2 linked regions of the Kineosporia succinea genome follow. The protein of the gene in region 2 interacts with the protein of the main gene of each other region in a pairwise test. Links are inferred from orthologs where the notes say so. Each region holds a gene or a part of one and is shown on either strand. Other genes may lie near its edges. The genes, in order: ndk and J2S57_RS08495.

Region 1 (11,404 bases), 2.2 Mb from region 2 along the record:
TCTTCGTGCAGGGGGTGCGCAACCCGTTCCGTATCGACGTGGACGCGGAGACCAACAGCGTCTCGTGGGGTGACTACGGACCGGACGCCGGTGTCGCGAACGCCCAGCGCGGCCCGATGGGCTACGTCGAGTGGAACACGGTGAGCATCGACGAGCCGGAGAACTCGGGCTGGCCGTACTGCACCGGGAACAACTTCAACTACAACGAGTGGAACTACGAGACCGCCACTGCCGGTGCGTTCTTCGACTGCGGGGCCGGGGCTGCGAACAACTCGCGCTGGAACACCGGTCTGGCCACGCTGCCGCCGGCGACGCCCGCCGACCTCTACTACGGGGACGACGCGGACGACCAGCCGTGGCCGGAGCTGACCGACTTCGACGCGCAGGGCGGCCAGGGCCCGATGGGTGGCCCGGTCTACCACTACGACGCCGACAACGACTCCACCACCAAGTTCCCCGAGTACTGGGACAGCAAGGCGTTCTTCGCCGAGTTCTCCCAGGACTACCTGGCGGCGTTCACGGTCGACTGGCCGGCCGGCCCGGTCTCGAAGATCGAGCAGTTCCTGCCGAACGCCGACCTCACCACGAACGGGCAGCCGATCACCGACAGCCCGATCGACATCGAGTTCGGGCCGGACGGGGCGCTCTACGTGCTCGACTACGGTGACGGCTTCTTCCGGCAGAACCCGGACGCCGGGCTGTACCGGATCGACTGGGCGCCGGGCAACAAGTCCCCGCAGGCTCACATCGACGCCGATCCGGCCAGCAGCAGCTCGGCTCCGCTGACGGTCGAGTTCTCCGGCGCCGGGTCGGTCGACCCGGAGGGCGAGGACCTCACCTATGAATGGGACTTCGACGCCGACGGGACGTTCGACGCGACCGGCGTCACCGCGTCCCACACCTATACCGAACTCGGGAAGTACACGCCGCGGCTGCGGGTCACCGACCCGGAGGGCAAGTACGGCCTGACCTCCACGGCCATCAGCGTCGGCAACGTGGCGCCGACGGTCACGGTGACCACCCCGTCGAACGGCGCGTTCTTCACCTGGGGCGAGGGCGTTCCGTTCACGGTCACCACCGACGATCCGGAGGACGGGGCGGCGACGGTGTGCTCGCGGGTCGCCTGGACCTTCGGGCTGGGGCACGACCGGCACGCGCACCCGCTGAGCCAGGGCACGGGCTGCTCGTTCACCATCCCGACGCCGGCCGACGCCCAGGAGCACGGGGTCACCGAGAACATCTTCGGGGTGGTGGTGATCCGTTACACCGACGCCGGTGCGAACGGGGTGCCGGCCGCCACCGGTGAGGTCTCGATGATCCTCAACCCCCGTGTGCAGCAGGCGGAGTGGGCCGACGAGCAGCAGGGCGTCGAGATCGTCGACGACGCCGCGGCCGGTGGCCTGCGCAAGGTGACGTCGTTCGACGAGGGCGACCACCTGGGCTGGGACCCGGTCAACCTGGGCACGGTGAACTCGGTCGTCGTCGCCTCGTCCGGATCCGGCACGCTCGCGTTCCGCTGGGGCACGCCGGACGCCACCCCGTTCGCCACGCTGAGGGTGAACAGTGAGGGCATCGCCGAGAAGGCCGTCGGTCTGGGGTCCGCGAAACCGTCGGGCACCGGCAAGCTCTACGTCACCTCCTCGGGGGGCGTGGTGCTGGACCAGCTGACCTTCTCCACCGAGGAGGGCCCGGTGGACTCCACCCCGCCCGAGGTGACCGTGACCGGTGTGGAGGCCGGCGCGTCCGTCGGTGACTCGAAAACCGTGACCCTGGGCTGGGAGGCGACCGACGACAGCGGGATCGAGAGCGTGAAGGGCACGCTCGACGGCAAGGAGATCATGTCGGGTGCCAAGATCGCCCTTTCGACGCTGGACCTCGGCAAGCACACGCTGACGGTCACGGCGACGGACAAGGCCGGTCAGACCACCACGAAGAGCGTCGAGTTCACCGTGGTGACCTCGTTCGCCGACGTGAAGGCCCTGATCACGCAGTACGCCAAGGACAAGAAGGTGACCAGGGGCGGGGCCGTGCTGCTGCAGTCCGAGCTCGAGGCCGCCCGTCAGCTGGCGGTGGCGAAGAAGACCGTGAAGGCGGTGACGGCGCTGAGGGTGCTCGACGCGTCGCTGACCAGGCTCACGGTGCCGGACGCGGACGCCCGCAAGGTGCTGAGGCGGGACACGGCCGATCTGATCAAGCAGGTGCAGAAGAAGTAGTTCCGGCTGTCGCCCGGGCCTTCGTGGTGAAGGCCCGGGCGACTCGTTCGTGGGAGACGAGATGGCGCGACCGATCACTCTTTTCACCGGTCAGTGGGCCGATCTGCCGTTCGAGGAGGTCTGCCGGCTGGCCTCCGGGTGGGGTTACGACGGCCTCGAGATCGCCTGCTGGGGAGATCATCTCGACGTGGTGCGGGCGGCGGAGGACGACGCCTATCTGCGCGGGCGTGTCGATGTGCTGGACAAGCACGGCCTGAAGGTCTGGGCGATCTCGAACCACCTCACCGGCCAGGCGGTGTGTGACGACCCGATCGACACCCGGCACCGCGACATCCTCGGCGACCGGGTGTGGGGTGACGGTTCCCCCGAAGGGGTGCGGACCCGTGCGGCTCGCGAGATCGAGTACACCGCCCGGGCCGCCGCCCGGCTCGGGGTGAACACGGTGGTCGGTTTCACCGGGTCGGCCATCTGGAAGTACGTGGCGATGTTCCCGCCGGTCTCGCAGGCGCTGGTGGACGACGGGTACCAGGACTTCGCGGACCGGTGGAACCCGATCCTCGACGTGTTCGACGCCGAAGGGGTGCGTTTCGCCCACGAGGTGCACCCGTCCGAGATCGCCTACGACTACTGGACGGCGCAGCGCGCGCTGGAGGCGATCGGGCACCGTGAGGCGTTCGGCCTGAACTGGGACCCGAGCCACTTCGTCTGGCAGGACCTCGACCCGGTCGGTTTCCTCTGGGACTTCAGGGACCGGATCTACCACGTGGACTGCAAGGACGCGAAGCGCCAGGTCGGCAACGGGCGCAACGGCCGGCTCGGCTCGCACCTGGCCTGGGCCGACCCGCGGCGCGGGTGGGACTTCGTCTCCACCGGTCACGGCGACGTGCCGTGGGAGGCGTGCTTCCGCATGCTCAACGCGATCGGTTACGACGGGCCGATCTCGGTGGAGTGGGAGGACGCGGGGATGGACCGGCTGGTCGGCGCCCCGCAGGCGCTGGAGTTCGTGCGGTCGCAGCTGTTCGACCCGCCGGCGGCGGCCTTCGACGCCGCGTTCTCGAGCCGCTAGCTCTTTGACACACTGGGTGGGTGCGTAACCCGATGCGGATGATGGCCGCGACCACCCTCATCAGCGAGGCGCTGGTGCTGTTCTTCGCCGGCCTGGTGGCCATGCAGCTCTCGTCACTGTCCACCGGGCAGGCCCTGGGCATCACCTGGAGCCTGGCCGTGGTCTGCTTCCTGGCCGCCGGGATGCTGCGGGGCCGTGCGGGTTACGTGTTCGGCTCGGTGCTGCAGCTGTCGCTCTTCGCGATCGCCTTCTGGGTGCCCGCGATGATCTTCGTGGGCGTGCTGTTCGGCGCCCTGTGGATCGCGTCACTCGTGATCGGTTCGCGCATCGAGCGGGAGATGGCCGAGCGAGCGGCGTCGTCCGAGGTGGAACGGCCCGCGGGATCCCTGTAGCAGTGGGCCGCCCGCCGACGGGCCGCATCCGCCCGGAGATTCATCACCTCCCAGCCCGGGACAGGCCACGGAACCTGGGTTAGCGTCTCGATCATGCGCATCGTCATCGCCGGAGGGCACGGAAAGATCGCTCTGATCCTGGGCCGGATGCTCCACGACCGCGGGGACGACGTGGTCGGCATCATCCGGAACCCCGACCAGGCCGACGACCTGCGCGCGGTGGGGGTCACTCCCGCCGTGCTCGACCTGGAGCAGGCGGACGTCGAGGCGGTCGCGCGGCTGCTCTCGGGCGCCGACGCCACGGTGTTCGCGGCCGGGGCCGGTCCGGGCAGCGGTGTGCCGCGCAAGGACTCGGTCGACCGGGGCTCGGCGGTGCTGCTGGCGGAGGCGGCCGAGAAGGCCGGAGTGCCTCGGTTCGTGCAGGTTTCGAGCCTCGGCGCCGACTCGGTGGCCGGTGGGGCGCGGCCCGACGGGGTCGACGACGTGTTCTACGCCTACCTGCAGGCCAAGCTCGCGGCGGAAGACGACCTGCGCTCGCGGGATCTCGGCTGGACCGTCCTGCGTCCGGGCGCGCTCATCGACGGCCCGGGCACCGGGCAGGTCCGGCTGGCACCGAGCGTTCCGCGCGGTTCGGTTCCGCGCGCCGACGTCGCGGCCACGATCGTGGCCCTGCTCGACGCTCCCGCGACCGCGCGCAAGGTGCTCGAGCTGGTCTCGGGCAACGCCGAGATCGCGGCGGCTGTCCGTAAGGCCTGAGTGCTCCTCGCCGCTTCTCGTGCTCCTCGCCGCTTCTCGTGCTCTTCGGTGCTTGAGGACGCGGCGGTCAGGCCGCCGGGGTCGGGTCCAGTTCCGGGGCGGTGGGGTCTTCCTGCTGCACCCGGGGGTCGATCGAGCGGCGGGGCGCCGGGATCGACCTGGGCATCGGGACGACGGGGACCGGCGCGTCCTGCTCCGGAGCGGGCTGCCGGCGCAGCAGGCCGAGCAGGGCGGGGCGGTTCGTGTTCTCGACGGCGGCGGACAGCACCGACGTCAGCACGGTGGTCAGCGGGGGCCGGTCCATCGATCCTCCATCGTTCTTCACTCTGTGCGACGGACGCGTCACAGGATGATTCCATCGTTTGGTGTCAGCAATGTCTTGAGGCCTTCAGGGTGATGTTCGTACATCCGGCGCACCGGACACTGATCCGTGTTCAGTAGGCTCTCTTCCGCCTGATGTACACATCACTGAGAGGGACACCCATGGCCACCGAGCGGACGCTCGTTCTTGTGAAGCCGGACGGCGTGCGCCACCGCCAGATCGGTGAGGTCCTGCGCCGCATCGAGGCGAAGGGCTACGACATCGTCGCCCTGCAGCAGTTGGTGCCCACGGCGGAGCTGCTCGAGAAGCACTACGAGGAGCACGTGGGCAAGCCGTTCTACGGCAGCCTGGTCGAGTTCATGATGTCCGGCCCGGTGGTCGCCGCCGTCGCCGAGGGGGAGCAGGTCATCGCCGCCTTCCGCTCGCTGGCCGGTGCGACCGACCCGATCAAGGCCGCGCCCGGCTCGATCCGCGGCGACCTGGCCCGCGACTGGGGCACCAAGGTGCAGCAGAACGTGGTGCACGGCTCGGACTCCCCGGAGTCGGCGGAGCGCGAGATCGGCCTCTGGTTCCCCGCGCTCTGAGCCAGTTCCGCGCTCGTCCTGAGCGCGTTCCGAAGTGAACCCTCGTGCCCACCGGCCGCGTGTCGGTGGGCATGAACCTTCGAGAGCTCCTGCTCGCCGGTGACCTCGATCCGCTGGAGCGGTTCCTGGCCGGGGTCGGCGACGGCGAGCGCCGGGAGCGGTTCGAGGAGCTGAAGACCTTCGCCCGGTCCCAGGAGGCGGAGGCGTCCTGGGACTCCTCCGCCTCGGCCTGGACCGAGCCGCTGCCCGGCGTCGCCGTCGCCACGGTCGTCCTGGCCCCCTCGGCCGCGGCGGCGGCCACGATCCTGAACCGGGCGGCTCTGCGCGAGCGCTGGAGCCGGCTCCCCGTGGACCGGATGGTCCGCGCCGCCGGTGCCCACGGCGTCCTTAAGCTCGACGATCTCGCCCTTCGGCTCGCCGCGCGTCTGCCGCGCAACCCGGAGGACCTCAGCTGGCGGCCGGTCGCCGACCTGATCGTGCGATCAGGGGCCGCGGTGCCCGGCACCGACGAGTTCGTGACCGGCTGGGCCCGCTGGGTGCGGGAGCCCTCGACGGTGTTCGGATGGCCCGAGGACGACGCCGAGCGGGTGGCCCTGATGGCCGCCCGGCTGACCGACGGACCGTTCCTGCCGGTGCTGCTTCCCCGGATCTTCGAGGTGAACCGGGTCGGGACCACCCTCGGCGCACCCCGGGCACTGATCGCGCGGAGCCTGGCCACGCTGCCGCTGGACCGCGCCGATCTGATCGACGGGTGCCTGGTACGGCTGCGGCAGCCGGACCGGCCGGCGTCGCTGAGGTTCTTCTGCGAGCTGCACGACGAACTGCGGCCCACGGCCGAGGAGACGGAACCGCACGCCCTGGCCTACGCGGATCTGGCCGCGGGCGCGCCCTCCCCGGTCGCGGGGTTCGCGCTGCGTCACCTGCGCACCCTGCACGAGGCGGGCCGGCTGGAGCCGAAGGTGGTGCTCGAGGTGGCGCCGGTGCTGCTGGAGCGGTCGGAGAAGGCGGTCGCGCGGGCGGCGGTGAAACTGGTCGCGGCGCTGCCGGACCGCGAGCCGGGTTCTGATCCGGAGCTGCTCGAGGCCCTGGTGGCCGGTTTCCGGTCACCGGTGCCGGACGTGCAGGAGAAGGTCGTGGAGCTGGTGCGGGCCCGGCTGGGCGGGGCGCCGGCGTCCTCGGTGGCCCTGGTGGTCTCCGCGGCGCAGGCTCTGCCGGGCGACCTCCGGGCCCGACTGGGGGTCTCTCCAGATCCTTCTTCTTCGGGCGCCTCCGCCTCGGGGACCAAGGGTTTCGTGGAACCGGAGGTCTCTGTGTCGGGGGTGACAGGTTTCGCGGTACCGGAGGCCTCTGCGTCAGGGGTGACAGGTTTCGCGGTCCCGGAGGCCTCTGCGTCGGGGGCAACGGGTTTCGCGGTACCGGTCGACGAGCCCTGGCCCGAGGCCCTGGGGTCGGCCGCCGAGCTGGCCGCGGAACTGGCGGCCGGAACGCTGCCCGGTTTCGGTACCCCGGAGGCGACCGGGGCGTCCGCACCGCCGGTGGACTGGATCGCCCGGGAACGGGTGATGGCCGCGGTGGCCGCCCTCGACCCGGACGCGGTGCGCGCGGTGCTGGCGACCCAGTGGACCGGCGACCCGCGCACTCCGGGGGGCTGGGTGCCCCCGTGGGACACCAAGCCGTACTCGTTCCTGTGGGACAACGGCTGGCCCGACAACCCGCTCCTGCTGGGCTTCGTCGGCCAGGACGCCCGGGCACGGCTGGAGTCGACGCGAGCCGATCTGCTGGCCGGTCGGCTGACCGATGCCCTGGGGTTCGTGCCCCTGCTGCGGATGGCCGAGATCGGGCTGAGCGAGATCGGGCCGCACCAGCTGCTGTCCACGCCCACCGACGTGTCCGGGCGGGTGCGGGCCGACGTGCTGCTCGACCGGCTGGACGCCCTGGAGGCCCGGGGCGCACAGCCGCTGCCGCTCGACCTGGAGCAGGCGCTGCTGCGGCTGCCCCGGGAGGTCGACCCCGCCCTGGTCACGCGGGCCGCCGCCCTGACCTCGCCGGCCGGGCTCCGGGTGTCACAGTGGCTGACGTCTCCCCGGGAGACGGTGATGACCGTGATCGGCTACGGGGAGCCGGTTCCCGGGACCTACGGGGTGCCGGGGCGACTCAGCGGGCGGCGCGGGGTGGCGGTCCGGGCGTCCTGCCCACCGGGATCCCTGGCCCAGGTGCTCTTCGACCGGGAGGGGCGGTGGCGGCCCGGTTTCGGGCACGTGTTCACGGAGGCCTTCCCCGAGCATCCGGAGGTGATCGCGGTCCACGCGCTCTCCGACCGGGGGGCGATCCGGCGGAACCTGGACCTGGTGGCCCGGTTCGGGCCGGCCCTGGGGCCGGCGACGTCCCTGATCCTGGCGCCTCTGCTGGCGGCCGAACCGGGCGAGAGCCAGCTGGAGGCCCTGGACCTCACCGTCACCCTGGCGGCGGCGGGGGTCCTGCGCGGGGCCGAGATGGGCGACCAGATCGGTGCTCTCGTCGCCGACGGGGCGCGTTCCGGCCGCACGGTGTTCCCGCAGCTGATCACGCTGGCCCAGGTCGCGCCGGGGGAGGCCGTCTGGCCGCTGATCGCCGCGGTGCTGCCCTACGTGCTCGACGGGAAACCGGCCGGGCTGCCCGACCTGCTGGCGGTGGCGACGGATCTGGCGGGGCGGTTCGGGGACGGGACGCCGGTTCCCGGGCTCGCCGAGTTCGCCGCCCGGCCGGGGGCGGGACGGGTGCTCACGCAGGCCCGGAGATTGCTGTCGGTGCTGGTCTAGGGCGGTTTGCCAAGATTGTCGGTGGTCGCTGTTAGCTTCGCCGTGTTGGTCTTTCGCGGGTTTATCGGGGACGTGATCTGAATCGTGCAGGCATTGGCGACCTACTCCTACCGGGCTCCTTCCGAGCTCACCGGTTCCTCCGGGCTGCGGTTGCAGACCAGTGGCGGCCCGGCGGCGAATCCCCGGTTCTTCAGCGGAGACGTGGCCGCTCCGGGGGCGGCCGCGGCCGGGCTGCTGGTCGTCTCGGCGGTGGCGGCGGCCGACTTCCGGCGCGCACCGATGCGCATGCTGCTCGATCCGGTGGTCACCGCCGAGGAGAACAAGCTGCGGTTCGAGGCGTTCTCCGGCTGCACCGGCGTGCACGTGCGGCTCGACCTGCTGCCCGAGGCGCTCGACGGTGACGGGTTCCTGCGGCACGGCACCACCAACATCGACATCAACGCGCCGCTGCGCAAGGCCCTGACCCGGGTGCGTGACGGGCGGCTGCATCTCGACGTCGGGCCGGACGACGTCACGGTCACCACCGGCACCGAGCGGGTGGTCGAGCGCAAGGTGCCGCTGCCCGGCTCCTGGTTGCGCGGTTTCACCGAGACCCAGGTGATCAGCTCGGGTTTCGACGTGCGGGCCGAGGTCGACCGGGCCTCCGCCTCGGCGTTCCTGGCCCGGCTGCCGCACGGCGCCACGCGCGACACGCTGTGGGTGGTGCCGGCCGGGCGCGGGCTGCGGCTCACGGCCCGCCCGGTCGCGGGGGCGGTCGGGCTGGGCGGGGCGCACCGGCTGCAGCTGCTCACGCCGTTCCTGCGGCACGCGAAAACCCTTCGGCTGTACGGGGCGGCACCCGGCTCCGGGCAGTCGCAGGCCACCGGCAGCTGGGAGCTGTCGGGGCCCGGGATGCGGCTCACCCTCACCCTCTCGCCCCAGGCCACCCGGGGTTTCGCGGGTGAGGGCGCCGGGCTGGTGCACCTGGCCGGAGCGCAGGCCGAGGCCGACTCCGACCTGGTGAGCACGCTGCTGGCCTGGGACACGGCGATCGACGTGGCCGATCTCGCCGCCTCCACCGGGCTTCCGGCCGAGCGGGTGCGCGCGGCGCTCACCGTGCTGGCCACGGCCGGGCGGGTGGGCTACGACGTGGCCGAGGCCGCCTACTTCCACCGCTCGCTGCCGCAGGGGCCCGGCGTCGAGCAGCTCAACCCACGGCTGCGGAGGGCCCGCAAACTGCTGGCCGACGGGATGGTCCGGGTGACCGCCGCGGGCACCGAGGTCGTGGGCTCCGAAGGGCGCACGCATCTGGTGCGCACCGTGGGGTCCGCGTCGGTCTGCACCTGCACCTGGTTCCAGGAGCACGCTGGTGACCGGGGGCCGTGCGCCCACGTGCTGGCCGCTTCGCTGGTCCCGGCGCCACCGGGATCCGCGCCGCAGATCCCGGTGGCCGAGGTCTCGGTGCCGGAGGTCACGGCATGAGCGCCGACTGGAACGTGCTGCGTGAGCACCTGAACCGGTTCCGGCCCGACGAGACCGAGGCGTTCGTCGTCGCGGTGCCCGAGGCCGAGCGCCCGGCGCTGGCCAAACTGCTCGGGGCCTGGGTGCGTTCGGAGATGGGCGAGCCCCGGTGGACCGAAGACCCGAGGCGTTCGGCGCTGCCCTCGGTGGCCGTGGCGGCGGTGGCTCTGCTGCCGTCGTCGTCGGCTGCGGCCACGCTGCTGGGCCGGGCCTCCCTGAAGATGCACTGGGACTTCCTGCCCGCCCACCGGATGGCCGCCGTCGCCGCCGCCCGCGGTGTCGACTGGCTGCCCGACCTGGCCTCACGGCTGGCGCTGAAGCTGCCGCGCGACCCGGACGAGACCGGCTGGCCGGGCGTCGCCGAACTGATCGTGGTCACCGGGGCGCCGGTGCCCGAGCACGACACGTTCGTCAACGGCTGGGCCGCGTGGCTGCGCCGGCCGACCTGGGGGCGGGTCTGGCCCGAGGCGGTGCCGGAGCGCGTCACCACGATGTGCGGGCGCCTGCTCGAGGGGCCGTTCCTGCCCGTGCTGCTGCCGCGGGTGTTCGAGATCAACGGCACCGGGCTGCTTCTCGCCCAGCCCGAGGCCGAGGTGGCGGCATCGCTGGTGGCGCTGGCCGGGGCCGATCGCCTCGAGCGGGGCGAACTGCTCGACGGGTGCCTGATGCGGCTGGCGCAGCCCGACCGCCCGGGGGCGCTGCGGTTCTTCACCCAGCTCCACGACCTGTTGCGGCCCACCGAGAAGGAGCTGGCCGAGCGGGCCTACGACTACGCCGACCTGGCCGCGGCGGCCCCGTCGCCGATCGCCGCGTTCGCGCTGCGGCACCTGCGCACGCTGCTCGACGCCGGGCTGCTCGACACCGACGTGCTGCTGGGAGTGGCGCCCACGGTGCTCGAGCGGTCCGAGAAGGGCACGGTGCGAGCGATGATCACGCTGCTCGACCGGGCGGTGAGTGAGAGCCCGCAGCGGGCGGGCGACATCACGGCCGTGCTGGCGGCGACGTTCGGGTCGCCGGTCTACGACGTGGCCGAGAAGGCGCTCGGGGTGGTGCTACGGCGGCTGAAGCGGCTCGACGCGGCCGAGCTCGGCGTCGTCTCCGAGCAGGCCGCACTGCTGCCGCCCGACCTGCGCGAGAAGGCCCGGGCCGCCGGGCTGGTCCCGGCCGGAGCTCCGGAGTCTCCCGCAGAGACTCCGGAGCTGACGCTGCCGGTGGCCGAGTTCGAGCCCTGGCCGGAGCCGATCGCCGATCTGGCCGGGTTGAAGGCCGCTCTGGAGGGGCAGCTGGAGCTGTCCGGGTGGGTGGCCCGGGAGCACATCATGGAGGCGGTGGTCCGGCTCGGCGCGCGGTATCCCGACGAGGTGCGTGAACTGCAGCGAGTGCTCTGGTCACTGGCGAACGGGGTGCACGGGTTCTGGGGCCGGGCAGGCTACTGGGCCGCCGACTGGAACGTCGGCCAGGCGGAGTTCCTCCGCAAGGCCTCGTGGCCGTACGACCCGCTGATGCTGACGCTGTCCGAGCAGGTTCACCGCGTCGAGAGATTCGTGGCGAACCGAGATGCGCTGCTGCGCGGGGAGATGCTCCCGCACCTGCAGACGTGGTCCGACTACCCGCACCGGGTGGTGCTGCTGCGCATGGCCGAGGCCGGCCTGGGCCTGGCCGGTCAGCTGCCCGACCATGACGGGCCCGCACCGGAGCTCCTGCTGGCCACGCCCACCGACCGGTCGGGCCGGCTGTCCGCCGAGGTGCTGCTGCAGCGGTTGCGTCGGGCCG
Region 2 (11,652 bases):
TCACCACCGGCTTGCCGTACTTGCGCGGTTCCGGCTCGGTCGCCGTGACGAAGACCGCGCTCGAGATCGTTCCGTCGTTCGTGCCCGCATCCATGGCACGAACCATATCGGCGGATCCGTCGCCGGCAGCTGGGGAATCAGCCGCCCGGATCACTCCCGTAGCGCAGCCGCGAGCTCCTGTGCCGGTGCGGTGATCGCCTCGGCCCACGACGGGAAGGCGTGCGGCTGGTCGGCGAGCGCCTGGACGGTGACCCCGGCCCGCACCGCGAGGGCCAGTTCCGCCGCCCAGGAGTCGGCCTCCGGGCCGATCGCGGCGGCGCCGATGAGCACGCCGGTGTCGGCGTCGGCGATCAGCTCGATCGCGGCCGGCCGGTGGTCGTCCGGGTTTACGGTGCGTTCCACCGCGGCCCGGGTGGTGCCGGTCGCGTCGGAGCGGGCCGTCGAAGTGCGGACGTGGTGGTCGGCTGCGGTTTTCTCGGTCTCGCCGACGGCGAGCACGGTGGGGTCGGTGTAGACGACGCGAGGGGTGCCGGAGTGGTCGGCGTCCCGGCCCCGCCCGAGGAGCTCGGCGGCGACGATGCGGGCCTGGTAGTTGGCGCCGTGCGTGTACGGGTTGATCGCGGTGAGGTCGCCGACGGCGAAGATGTCGCGACTGCCCTTCACCCGCATCCGGGCGTCGACGGTGAGGTTGTCGGGGTCGAGGCCCAGTGCCTCGAAGCCCGTGGTGACGGGCTTCTTGCCGACCGCGACCAGGAGCCGGTCGGTGTCCTCGGTACCGTTCCGGGTGGTCAGGCGCAGGCCCTCCACCTTCGTGAGCTCGGTGCCGGTGCGCACGTCCACGCCGATGTCGCGCAGGGCCTGCGCCAGGGTCTCGCCGAGCCAGGGCTGCTCGCGGGGCAGCAGGTTCGGGGCCGACTCCAGCAGCGTCACCCGGCACCCGAACGACGCGTAGACCTCGGCCAGTTCGCAGCCGATCGCCCCGCCGCCGAGGATGGTCAGCCGGGCCGGGAGCTCGTCGCTCGAGAGCGCGACGTCCGAGGTCCAGACCCCCGGCGCGTCTTTCGTCAGGCCCTCGATCGGCGGGATCACCGCGTCCGCCCCGGTGGCCAGCACCAGGGCGTCGTTCCAGCGCACGGTTGCCTCGTGATCCAGGTGCACCTCACCCGGGGAGAAGGTCGCGTCGGCCCGCACCAGCACCACGCCGTCGTCGAGCATGCCCTTCGCGGCGTGCAGGTCCTCACGGTGCCAGACCGTCTTGTCGCGCACCGCCACCGCGGTGCGGAAGGCCTCGGCGTCGGGAGCGGCCGGGTGCGCCCGGTGCTGCCGGGCCGAGACCAGCATCGACTTCGACGGGACGCAGGCCACGTAGGCGCACTCGCCGCCGAACCGGTGCCGCTCGACCGCGAGCACCCGGCGGCCGGCCCGGGCCAGTTCACCGGCCAGCGGCTTGCCCGCGGAACCGGTGCCGATCACGATCACGTCGAAGCGCTCGCCGTCGATCTCCGCCGCCGATTTCACGGCTTTCCCGACAGCCTCTGCCAATTCACTGTCGCTGGACCCTCGCATGACCCGAATCCTGCCGCCGACCTGGTGCTTCGGCATCTCGGCGGGAAGCTCGGCGGATGCTTCCGGGCGGCTCAGCGGTTACCGTGGACCATGGCCGGATTTCTTGGGAAAGTCAGCGCGTTCGCCCGCTCCTCGCAGGGGAAGAAACTGATCCAGCAGGTCCAGACCGCCGCCAAGGACCCGGCCACCCGGGCCAAGGTGCAGGCGCAGGCCCAGCAGATCAGCAAGAAGCTCAAGGACCCGGAGACCCGGGCCAAGGTGCAGGCCCAGGCCCAGGGCCTGACCAAGCGCCTGAAAGACGCCGCGGGTGACAAGCCCAAGGGCGACCAGCCGCAGGGCGGGGCCGCATCACCGCAGCGCTCGACCGGGCAGAGCTCGACCGGGCAGGCCTCGTCCGACGCCCCGGCCTACGGCACCCCGCCCGGCGAGGCCCCGAAGTACGGGCCGCCGTCGCAGCACTGAGACACCCGGTGCCGGTCCGACGCACCTGACCCGGCTGACTCGCCCGCCGCTGCGTGGGGGCACCGGGCCCGGGGCGACGCTGCCTTTCGCCGTACCCCGGTCACCTACCGCACGAGGGGATCAGGCGCTCGGCTCCGGGTCGGGCGCCGTGCGGGCCTTGGTGTCCGCGCGCCCACCCGGCCCGATGGGTGACGACGCCTGGGGTCCGGCCTGGGCGAGCGACGTCTCGAACCGGGCCGCCGGCCCCCGTCCGAGCAGGTGCACCACACCCGGCATCACCCCGCGCACCGGCCTCAGCAGCCGGATGAAGCGCTGCCCGTACACGTAGGTCGACCGCCGCTCGATGCCCGAGACCAGCCGGCCGATCGCCGAGTCGAGGTCGTGCAGCCGCAGCCGCCCGCTGCGTCCGGCGACGCGTCCCATGTCGGTGTCCGTGAACGACAGGTAGGCCACCCCGGCCCCCACCCCGTGCCCGGCCAGCTCGGTGCGCAGGCCCAGGGCGAAGGCCTCCACCCCCGCCTTGCTGGCGCCGTAGGCGGTGATCATCGGGGTCGGTGACAGTGCGGCCAGCGAGGCGATCTGCAGGTAGTAGCCCCGGCTGCGGATCAGCAGCGGCAGGAACGCCCGCACCGTGCGGATGCTCCCCATCAGGTTGACCTCGATCACCCGGTCGTAGGCGTCCGGGTCGGACAGCCGCAGCGGGCTGCCCATCGCGATCCCGGCGTTGGCGACCAGCACGTCCACCCCGCCGAACCGCTTCTCGACGCCGGCCACGGTCTCGGCCAGCGCCTCGGGCGAGGTCACGTCGCACTCGAACCAGGCCGCGCCGCGCCCGCAACGGGCCGCGACCGCCGCGAGCTGCTCCGGCTCCAGCCCGACCAGGGCCACGCGGGCCCCCCGGTCGGCGAGCCGTTCCGCCAGCGCCGCGCCGATACCTCGAGCCGCGCCGGTGATGACCACGACCTTGCCGCCGATCGGCTCCGGGGTGCGCATCGCGCTGAGTCTCCTCGATGTCGGGGGCGGACGGGAATCCCGTTGACGAAGATGCTCGGCCGCCTCCGGCTGATACGTCTGCGGCACTGTGTGACATGGGCGACGTCGTTCGCGGCCAGGCGTGATTCACGGAGCGAGCCGGTCAGGAATGCACTGGGTGTCGGCGTAGGTTCGCACCAGGGCAGGAGGACCCCCGCCAGCACCACCACCGCAGAGGAGTCTTACGTGACCCAGACGCCGACCCCGGCCACCGGCCCGGCACCGACCGACACCGCGTTGCGCCGGGCCCTGCGGCGGGCCGAGGACGGCGTGACCCTGGACCCGGTGGAGGCCGAGGTACTGCTGCAGGCCCGCGGTGAGCACCTCGAACGGCTCCTGCGCGCGGCCGGTGCGGTGCGCGACGCGGGGCTGGCCAGCGCGGGGCGGTCGGGCGTCGTCACCTACTCCCGCAAGGTGTTCGTGCCGGTCACCCACCTGTGCAACGACCGCTGCCACTACTGCACCTTCGTCAAGACCCCGAAGCAGCTCGAGCGTGAGGGCAAGTCGCTCTACATGACCCCGGACGACGTGCTCCGCGTCGCCCGTCAGGGTGCCTCGCTCGGCTGCAAGGAGGTGCTCTTCACCCTCGGCGACCGCCCGGAGGACCGCTGGCCGGAGGCCCGGGAGTGGCTGGAGGAGGCCGGGTACTCCTCCACCCTGGGCTACATCCGCTCGCTCGCGGTGCAGGTGCTCGAGACCACCGGCATGCTGCCGCACCTGAACCCGGGCGTGATGTCGTGGCAGGACCTGGGCCGGGTGAAGCCGGTCTCGCCGAGCGTCGGGATGATGCTCGAGACCACGAGCCGCCACCTCTACGAGACCCCCGGCCAGGCCCACTACGGCAGCCCCGACAAGGACCCGGACGTGCGGCTGCGGGTGATCGAAGACGCCGGGCGCCACAACATCCCGTTCACCACCGGCCTGCTGATCGGTATCGGGGAGTCGTTCACCGACCGCGCCGAGTCGCTGTTCGCGCTGCGCCGCCTGGCCCGCGAGTACGGCCACATCCAGGAAGTGATCATCCAGAATTTCCGGGCCAAGCCGAAGACCGCGATGCGCTCGGTCGCCGACGCCGGTGACGACGAGTACCTGGCCGCCGTCGCGGTCGCGCGCATCGTGATGGGCCCGCGGATGCGGATCCAGGTGCCGCCCAACCTGTCCGAGCCCGGGCAGCTCGGTCTGCTGCTGAGGGCCGGGGCGGACGACTGGGGCGGTGTCTCGCCGCTCACGCCCGACCACGTCAACCCCGAGCGCCCCTGGCCACACCTCGACGACCTGGAGAAGTACAGCGCCGACGCCGGTTTCGAGCTGGTCGAGCGGCTCACGGTGCACCCGGAGTACGCGGCCGTCGGTGAACCCTGGCTCGATCCGCGGGTTTACGGGCACGTGAAGGCCCTCATGCTCGAGGGTGGGGATCGGGAGGGCCTGGCCGATCCGACGAGAATGCCCAAGGGGATGCCCTGGCAGGAGCCGGATCCCGAGTGGGGCAGTAGTGGCCGTATCGACCTGAACGTCACGATCGACACCACCGGCCGCACCAGTGACCGGCGCAGCGACTTCGATGACGTGTACGGCGACTGGTCCGCCCTGCGTGAGAAGGCCCTGCAGACCGGCGCTCCCGAGCGGGCCGACGGTGACATGGTCAAGGCGCTCAGCACGGCCGAGAGTGACCCGCAGGCCCTCACCGAGGAGCAGTCGGTGCTGCTCGCCTACGCCGAGGGCGACGCGCTCAAGCAGCTCGCCCGGATCGCCGACGACCTGCGCCGCGAGGCGGTCGGCGACGACGTCACCTACATCGTCAACCGGAACATCAACTTCACCAACGTCTGCTACACCGGTTGCCGCTTCTGCGCTTTCGCCCAGCGCCGCAACGACGACGACGCGTTCACCCTCTCGCTCGAGGAGGTGAAGAACCGGGTGCGCGAGGCCTGGGCCGTGGGTGCGACCGAGGTCTGCATGCAGGGTGGCATCGACCCGCACCTGCCCGCGGGCGCCTACTTCGACATCGCCCGGGCCGTGAAAGAGGCCGTGCCGCAGATGCACATGCACGCCTTCAGCCCGATGGAGGTCATCAACGGCTCGACCCGCACCGGCCTGCCGATCCGAGAGTGGCTGCAGCAGGCCAAGGAGGCCGGGGTCGACTCGATGCCCGGCACCGCCGCCGAGATCCTCGACGACGACGTGCGCTGGATCCTGACCAAGGGCAAGCTGCCCACCGCGGAGTGGATCGAGGTCGTCACCACTGCCCACCAGGTGGGTCTGCATACGTCGTCCACCATGATGTACGGCCACGTGGACAACCCCGCGCACTGGGCCCGGCACCTACGTCTGCTCGCCGAGCTGCAGGACCGCAGCATCGAGTACGGCAACGCCCGGTTCACCGAGTTCGTGGCGCTGCCGTTCGTGCACCAGAACGCGCCGATCTACCTGGCCGGTGTCGCCCGCCCGGGCCCCACGATGCGCGACAACCTGGTGGTGCACGCGCTCGCGAGAATCCTTCTGCACGGCCGCATCGACAACATCCAGACGTCGTGGGTCAAGCTCGGCGTGGACGGCACCCGGGCCATGCTGCAGGCCGGTGCCAACGACGTGGGCGGCACGCTGATGGAGGAGACCATCTCGAGAATGGCCGGTTCGCAGTACGGTTCGCTGAAGACCGTGGCCGAGCTGGAAGACATCTCCGAGCACCTCGACCGGCCCGCCCGGCAGCGCAACACCCTCTACGAAGAGGTGCACCTGCAGGCGAACTGAACCGGGACGCCCACGGTGGACGCGCCGGTCGAGGTGACCGGCGCGTCCACCGTTGGTGTCTGAAAAGCCTTACAGAGCCCAGTTGATCGGCTCGGCGCCGAGATCCTCGAGCTCGGCGTTGGCCCGGCTGAACGGCTTGGAGCCGAAGAAGCCGTTGTTGGCCGAGAGCGGGCTGGGGTGGGCGCTCTCGATCCGCGGGATGTCTTCCAGCGCGGGGGCGAGGGAGCGTGCGTCGCGACCCCAGAGGATCGCCACCAGCGGCTCGTCCCGCTCGACGAGCGCGTGGATGGCCTGGGCGGTGATCTCTTCCCAGCCCTTGCCGCGGTGCGAACCGGCGGCCCCGGGCGCGACGGTCAGCACCCGGTTGAGCATCAGCACGCCGCGCTCGGCCCACGGGGTCAGGTCGCCCGACTTCGAGGGCTCGATGCCCAGGTCGTCGTGCAGTTCCTTGAAGATGTTGTTCAGGCTGCGCGGCAGCGGACGCACGTCGGGCGCCACCGAGAACGAGAGCCCGACCGCGTGACCCGGTGTGGGGTACGGGTCCTGGCCCACGATCAGTACGCGCACCTCGTTCAGCGGCTGCTTGAACGCACGCAGCACGTTGGGGCCGGCAGGCAGGTAGGTCCTGCCCTCGGCGATCTCCTGACGAAGGAAGTCGCCCATCTCGGCGATCTTCTCCTCGACCGGGGCGAGGGCGGCGGCCCAGCCCGGGTCGATCTGTTCCGCGAGTGGTCGGCGTGTCACGATCGCCGAATCTAGCGTCAGCTGGACATAGACTGCACATCCGTGCATCGCTACGACGCCGGGACAGAGGTCCTCGCCGAGGCCGTGATGAGCTACTCACGGGACCGGATGAGTTACCAGCACGTCCCCCTGGATTCCCCTCGCACCGCGGCCGAACTGCGCGCCCTGGTCGGCGAGACCGTCACCCCTGAGGGCATGGGCGGTGAGAAGGCCATGCGGTTGTTCGGCGACGTGCTCGCCCAGGCCTGCATCTCCACCGACCATCCGCGCTACCTCTCCTTCATCCCGTGCGCCCCGACCAAGGCGTCCACCCTCTTCGACCTCGTGGTGAGCGCGTCCAGCCTGTACGCGGGCACCTGGATGGAGGGCTCGGGCGCGGTCTACGCCGAGAACCAGGCGCTGGCCTGGCTGGCCGGCCTGGCCGGGCTCCCGCCCCAGGCCGGCGGGGTCTTCGTGCCGGGCGGCACCTTCGGCAACCTCTCGGCGCTGGTCGCCGCGCGCCACCGGGCCCGCCTGTCCCGGGCCGGCCGCCTGCCCGGCCGCTGGGCGATCGCGGGCACGACGAATGCCCACTCGTCCATCGTCAGCGCCTGCGACGTGATGGACGTCGACTTCGTCGGGGTGCCGGTCGGTCCGGACGGACGGCTGACCGGCTCGTTGTTGCGCGCGGCGCTGGCCGACTCCGGGCACGACGGGGTGTTCGCGGTGGTGGCCACGGCCGGCACCACCAACCTCGGCATCGTCGACGACCTGGAGTCGGTCGGCGCGGTCTGCGAGGAGCTCGGTCTCTGGTTCCACGTCGACGGGGCCTACGGGCTGGCCGGACTGGCGGCACCGAGCGTGCGTCACCGGTTCGCCGGGATCGAGCGCGCCGACTCGTTCGTGGTCGATCCGCACAAGTGGCTGTTCGCGCCCTTCGACTGCTGCGCGCTGGTCTACCGCGATCCGGCGCAGGCCCGGGCCGCGCACACGCAGCGGGCCGGCTACCTGGAGGTGCTGAGCCAGGACGACGAGTGGAACCCCAGCGACTACGCGGTCGGCCTGACCCGCCGGGCTCGCGGGCTGCCGTTCTGGTTCTCCCTGGCGACCCACGGCACGCAGGCCTACACCGACGCCGTCGAGCGCACGCTGACCGTGGCCCGGCACGCCGCCGACCGGGTCCGCGCCAGTGACGTGCTCGACCTGCTGCACGAGCCGGAGCTGTCGGTGGTCTGTTTCCGCCGCCGGGGCTGGACGCCGGACGACTATCGCGCCTGGTCGGAGCGGTTGCTGGCCGACGACGTCGGTTTCGTGGTCTCGACCGTGCACGCCGGGGAGACGGTGACGCGGCTGGCCGTGGTCAACCCGGAGACCAGCGAGGCGGATATCGACCTGATCCTGGACAGCCTGGTGTGAATGACACCCGTGCGGACGCGGATCTAGAGTGGATCCGGCACGGCTGTCAGGAGGAGATGGGATGGAACCCGAACCGGATGCGCCCACGGGTGGGCTCAGCGAGCAGGAGGCCGGGATCCTGGCCTTCGAGCGCCGCTGGTTCCGCTTCCCCGGGGCCAAGGAACAGGCCATCCGTGAGCTCTTCGACCTGCCGGCCACCCGGTACTACCAGGTGCTGAATACGCTGATCGACCGACCCGAGGCTCTTGCCACCGACCCTATGCTGGTGAAACGCCTGCGCCGGATGCGTCAGACGCGACGCCGGAGTGGTTCCGCTCGGTCACTGGACACTCACGGCTGAGTGACCAGAGTCATCCGATGGGGCACACCACAGTGATATGGCGTTCTGAGATACCTGGTCGGGAGGGGCTGGGTCGGTAGTCTCAGGCCGTCGGGTGCCCCTGAACCGGGCGGTACCCGTTCCATCGTTCTGGGAGTCATGCGATGACCGCCACGAGGCCTCCGGGCTACGACGACCGCTCCGCCGCACCGGTGGAGGCGAGCCGCCGCGGTGCACACCGTGCGCGGCCGAAGGCGGTTGCCGCGATCCTGCCGGTGATCGCCGGCTTCGCCGTCGTGGTGCTGGTGATCGGCGCCGTGTACACGGTCGCGGGCAACCGCGGCGACACCAAGAACTCCGCCGCCGGGCAGTCGCTCAGCGAGGACGAGGACACGAAGGCCACTCCGGCGGCCTCCGCCTCGGCCTCGGCCGACGCGGGCGGGGCCGCCGGCGACGACACCGGGACCGGTAGCGACGCCGAGGAGACCACGGGGGCCGAAGACGGTGACGGCACCGGTAGCGGCACCGACGAGACCGCGAGCGACGTGGACAAGTCGACGAAGCTGGTCGTGCTGAACTCGCTCGGGGTGGCCGGCCTGGCCGGCAAGTACCAGGACCAGCTCGAGGGCGAGGGCTGGACGGTGTCCCGCACCGACAACTCCGCCAACCGCGATCTGCCGGTCTCGAAGATCTACTACAACGACGCCGCCTCGAAGGCGACGGCGCAGGCCGTGAAGAAGTCGCTGGGCCTCGGTGAGCTGTCGCTGAACGCCTCGGTGAACCCGGGCTTCATCACCGTCGTCCTGGGGTCCGACACCCAGTAACCCGATGCTCAGGCCTTCGGCGCCCGGTACCCCTCAGGGGGTGCCGGGCGCTTTCGTCGGGAGACTCGAGAAAGGGCGCCGGCAATTCATCGCGAGTGCCGGTCGCGCCTAAGTGCGGTTCACGATGGACGCTAAGAGTTGGTATCTCCCGCCTGTGCGATTCAGGCGCTACTGTAGGTGGCGGTCGAACAGTTCGATGAGCAATGTCCTCTCCAGCTTCACGCCAGAGGCCCGCACGTTGGACCATCCCGGACCAGCCCTCTCGGGGGTGGGCTCGGCGAGCGTGAGACCCGGTTCGTGTGCAGTGCTCGAACCGCGCCGCAGTTACAGCAAGCAGGAGTTGGAATGGCTCAGGGAACCGTCAAGTGGTTCAACGCCGAAAAGGGTTATGGCTTCATCACCGTTGACGGTGGTGGCGCGGACGTCTTCGTGCACTGGTCGGCTATCCAGATGGACGGCTACCGTTCGCTCGACGAGGGTCAGCGCGTGGAGTTCGAGGTCGGTCAGGGCCAGAAGGGCCCCCAGGCCGAGGCCGTGCGTCCCGCATCCTGATCCGTCTGTCGTGGGCCCTCGGCGGGCTTAGGACTTGACTCGTCACCGAAGCCGCCCCCGGGTCCAGCCGGGGGCGGCTTCGCGTGTTTGCGCAGGTTTTACAATTCGGTTATCGAGTCGACCTAATCGTGCCCTCTTCGTCGCCCACATCGTCATCGGCATCGTTGTCGCGCGGTCGCCGCCGAATTCACCGAGGCCATTAGCCGGTCGGCCGGGTTTCTTCAAGGGCTTCGCCGGATCTCGTCGGTCTGACCAATTCGGATCCGTGATTGTTCGGCGAACGAACCGTCCAGCCCTCGGCGCGCTAATTGCGATGAGCGGCTAATTCTTCTCGGCATAGGACGCGATCGGTGCGGCCGCCAGCGGGATACGAACCCCGCGATCCCCGAGAACCAGCGAAGTGGCCTCCGTACCGCTCTCCACGATCGCGGTGACGGCTTCTCCGGCGAGAGCGGCGGGGGCGTGAACGATGACCTCGTCATGCTGGAAGAAGACGAGTTCCGCGCGGCCCCCGGATTGCGGAAGAACGGAAAGACGGCGGCGCAGTCCGGCCACCAGGGCGTTGGCCCAGTCGGCGGCCGAGGCCTGGATGACGAAGTTGCGGGTGAAGCGGCCGCGCGCCCGGGAGCGGGCCAGGGCCTGTTCCATCGGGACGTCCTGCCAGGTGGGTTCCGGCGGGGGACAGGTGCGGCCGAGTACCGAGCGCACCACGCCACCGTTCTCGCCGGTGCGGGCGGCCCGCTCGAGCAGGTCGAGGGCCTGCGGGAAGCGGCGGCGCAGGGCGACCATGGCGGGGGAGTTGGCCCGGGCGCCGTACATGGCGGACAGGAGGCCGATCTTGGCCTCGTCGCGGGCGTCGGGACGGCCCAGAGCCTGCCGGGCGAGGGCGGTGTAGAGGTCGGGGTCGGCGGTGGCGGCGATCATGCCGCGGTCGCCGGAGAGGGCGGCCAGGATGCGGGGCTCGAGTTGGCCCGCGTCGGCCGCCACGAGCACCCAGCCCGGGTCGGCCACCACGCAGGCCCGCATCACCTTGGGGATCTGCAGCGCCCCGCCGCCGTCGGTGGCCCAGCGCCCGGTGACGACGCCGCCGGGGACGTACTCGGCGTGGAACCGGCCCTGGCGCACCCACTCGTCCTGCCACGACCAGCCGTGGGCGACGTGCAGCCGGGAGAGCTCCTTGTACCGCAGCAGCGGCTTGATCGCGGGGTGGTCGATCTCCTTGAGCTCCCCGGCCCGGGTGCTCTTGGCCATCACGCCCTGCCGCTTGAGGGCCTTGAGCACCTCGACCGGGGAGTCCGGGTTCACGGCCAGGCCGGGTCCGGTGCTGTTCGGCACGAGCTCGCGCGAGACCTCCTCGGCCAGCGTCTGCAGCTTGCGCGGACGACCGTGGTGCTGCGGACGCGGGCCGAGCAGATCGGTGAGCACGTCGTCGTGGATGCGGGTGTTCCAGGGCAGCCCGGCCCGCCCCATCTCGACGGCGGCCAGGTGCGCGGCGGACTCGGCGGCCACCAGCAACGGGAACCCGGGGCGAGCCGACCGGACCCGCTCGACGTGGGCCAGCTGCGCGGCGTAGAGCCCGAGCAACCCGGGCAGGTCCTGGGGAGGCTCCGTGCGCGTGTCGGCCTGCTGGACCACCGCGCCGCTGACCGTCGCCTCGCCGATCGTGCCGCTGCCCGTCGCCTCGCCGACCGTCGCCCCGCTGATCGTGCCGCTGCCCGTCGCGCCGCCGACCGCCCCGCTGGTCGTCGCCTCGCCGACCGTGCCGCTGACCGCCCCGCCGCTTCCCAGCGACACGCCGGCGTCTGTCGGCACCCAGCCGCCGCCGACCTCGTCCGGCCCGTCGCCCTCGTCCGAGCCGCTCATCCCGTTCAGGTCACCCGCGTTGTCGGGCCCGGCTGTCTTACCGGAGCTCTCGGCGGCGTCCCGGCCCCGGCCGGAGAAGGTGCCGCCACGCATCCTGGTTCCACCACCCGCCTCCCCCTCACCGAACAACGAGATCTGCGTGCC

Evidence for each region.
Region 1: the proteins of J2S57_RS08495 (region 2) and ndk interact in binary tests that used the Escherichia coli proteins (3 or more experiments, as listed by UniProt). The link is inferred for Kineosporia succinea from one-to-one orthologs.

Annotation. Positions count from the first base shown.
Region 1 is NZ_JAUSQZ010000001.1:4,162,133-4,173,536, forward strand. Bases 3,871-6,621 are described here. They hold ndk (nucleoside-diphosphate kinase), read left to right. Parts: upstream 3,871-4,910; coding sequence 4,911-5,333; downstream 5,334-6,621. Other genes in these bases: J2S57_RS17965 (SDR family oxidoreductase), read left to right, coding at 3,871-4,427; J2S57_RS17970 (hypothetical protein), read right to left, coding at 4,495-4,731; J2S57_RS17980 (DUF6493 family protein), read left to right, coding at 5,378-6,621. Outside these bases: J2S57_RS17950 (PQQ-dependent sugar dehydrogenase), read left to right, coding at 1-2,213; J2S57_RS17955 (sugar phosphate isomerase/epimerase family protein), read left to right, coding at 2,275-3,279; J2S57_RS17960 (DUF4233 domain-containing protein), read left to right, coding at 3,300-3,671; more of J2S57_RS17965, read left to right, coding at 3,765-3,870; more of J2S57_RS17980, read left to right, coding at 6,622-8,131; J2S57_RS17985 (SWIM zinc finger family protein), read left to right, coding at 8,216-9,592; J2S57_RS17990 (DUF6493 family protein), read left to right, coding at 9,589-11,404. UniProt on the Escherichia coli protein: Major role in the synthesis of nucleoside triphosphates other than ATP. The ATP gamma phosphate is transferred to the NDP beta phosphate via a ping-pong mechanism, using a phosphorylated active-site intermediate.
Region 2 is NZ_JAUSQZ010000001.1:1,920,384-1,932,035, reverse strand. Bases 4,743-7,741 are described here. They hold J2S57_RS08495 (uracil-DNA glycosylase), read right to left. Parts: upstream 6,604-7,741; coding sequence 5,881-6,603; downstream 4,743-5,880. Other genes in these bases: J2S57_RS08490 (pyridoxal phosphate-dependent decarboxylase family protein), read left to right, coding at 6,598-7,741; J2S57_RS08500 (bifunctional FO biosynthesis protein CofGH), read left to right, coding at 4,743-5,811. In the rest of the region: J2S57_RS08520 (glycosyltransferase family 4 protein), read right to left, coding at 1-94; J2S57_RS08515 (dihydrolipoyl dehydrogenase family protein), read right to left, coding at 151-1,518; J2S57_RS08510 (hypothetical protein), read left to right, coding at 1,657-2,028; J2S57_RS08505 (SDR family oxidoreductase), read right to left, coding at 2,149-3,021; more of J2S57_RS08500, read left to right, coding at 3,247-4,742; more of J2S57_RS08490, read left to right, coding at 7,742-7,950; J2S57_RS08485 (DUF3263 domain-containing protein), read left to right, coding at 8,012-8,290; J2S57_RS08480 (LytR C-terminal domain-containing protein), read left to right, coding at 8,434-9,093; J2S57_RS08475 (cold-shock protein), read left to right, coding at 9,439-9,645; J2S57_RS08470 (bifunctional 3'-5' exonuclease/DNA polymerase), read right to left, coding at 9,967-11,652. UniProt on the Escherichia coli protein: Excises uracil residues from the DNA which can arise as a result of misincorporation of dUMP residues by DNA polymerase or due to deamination of cytosine.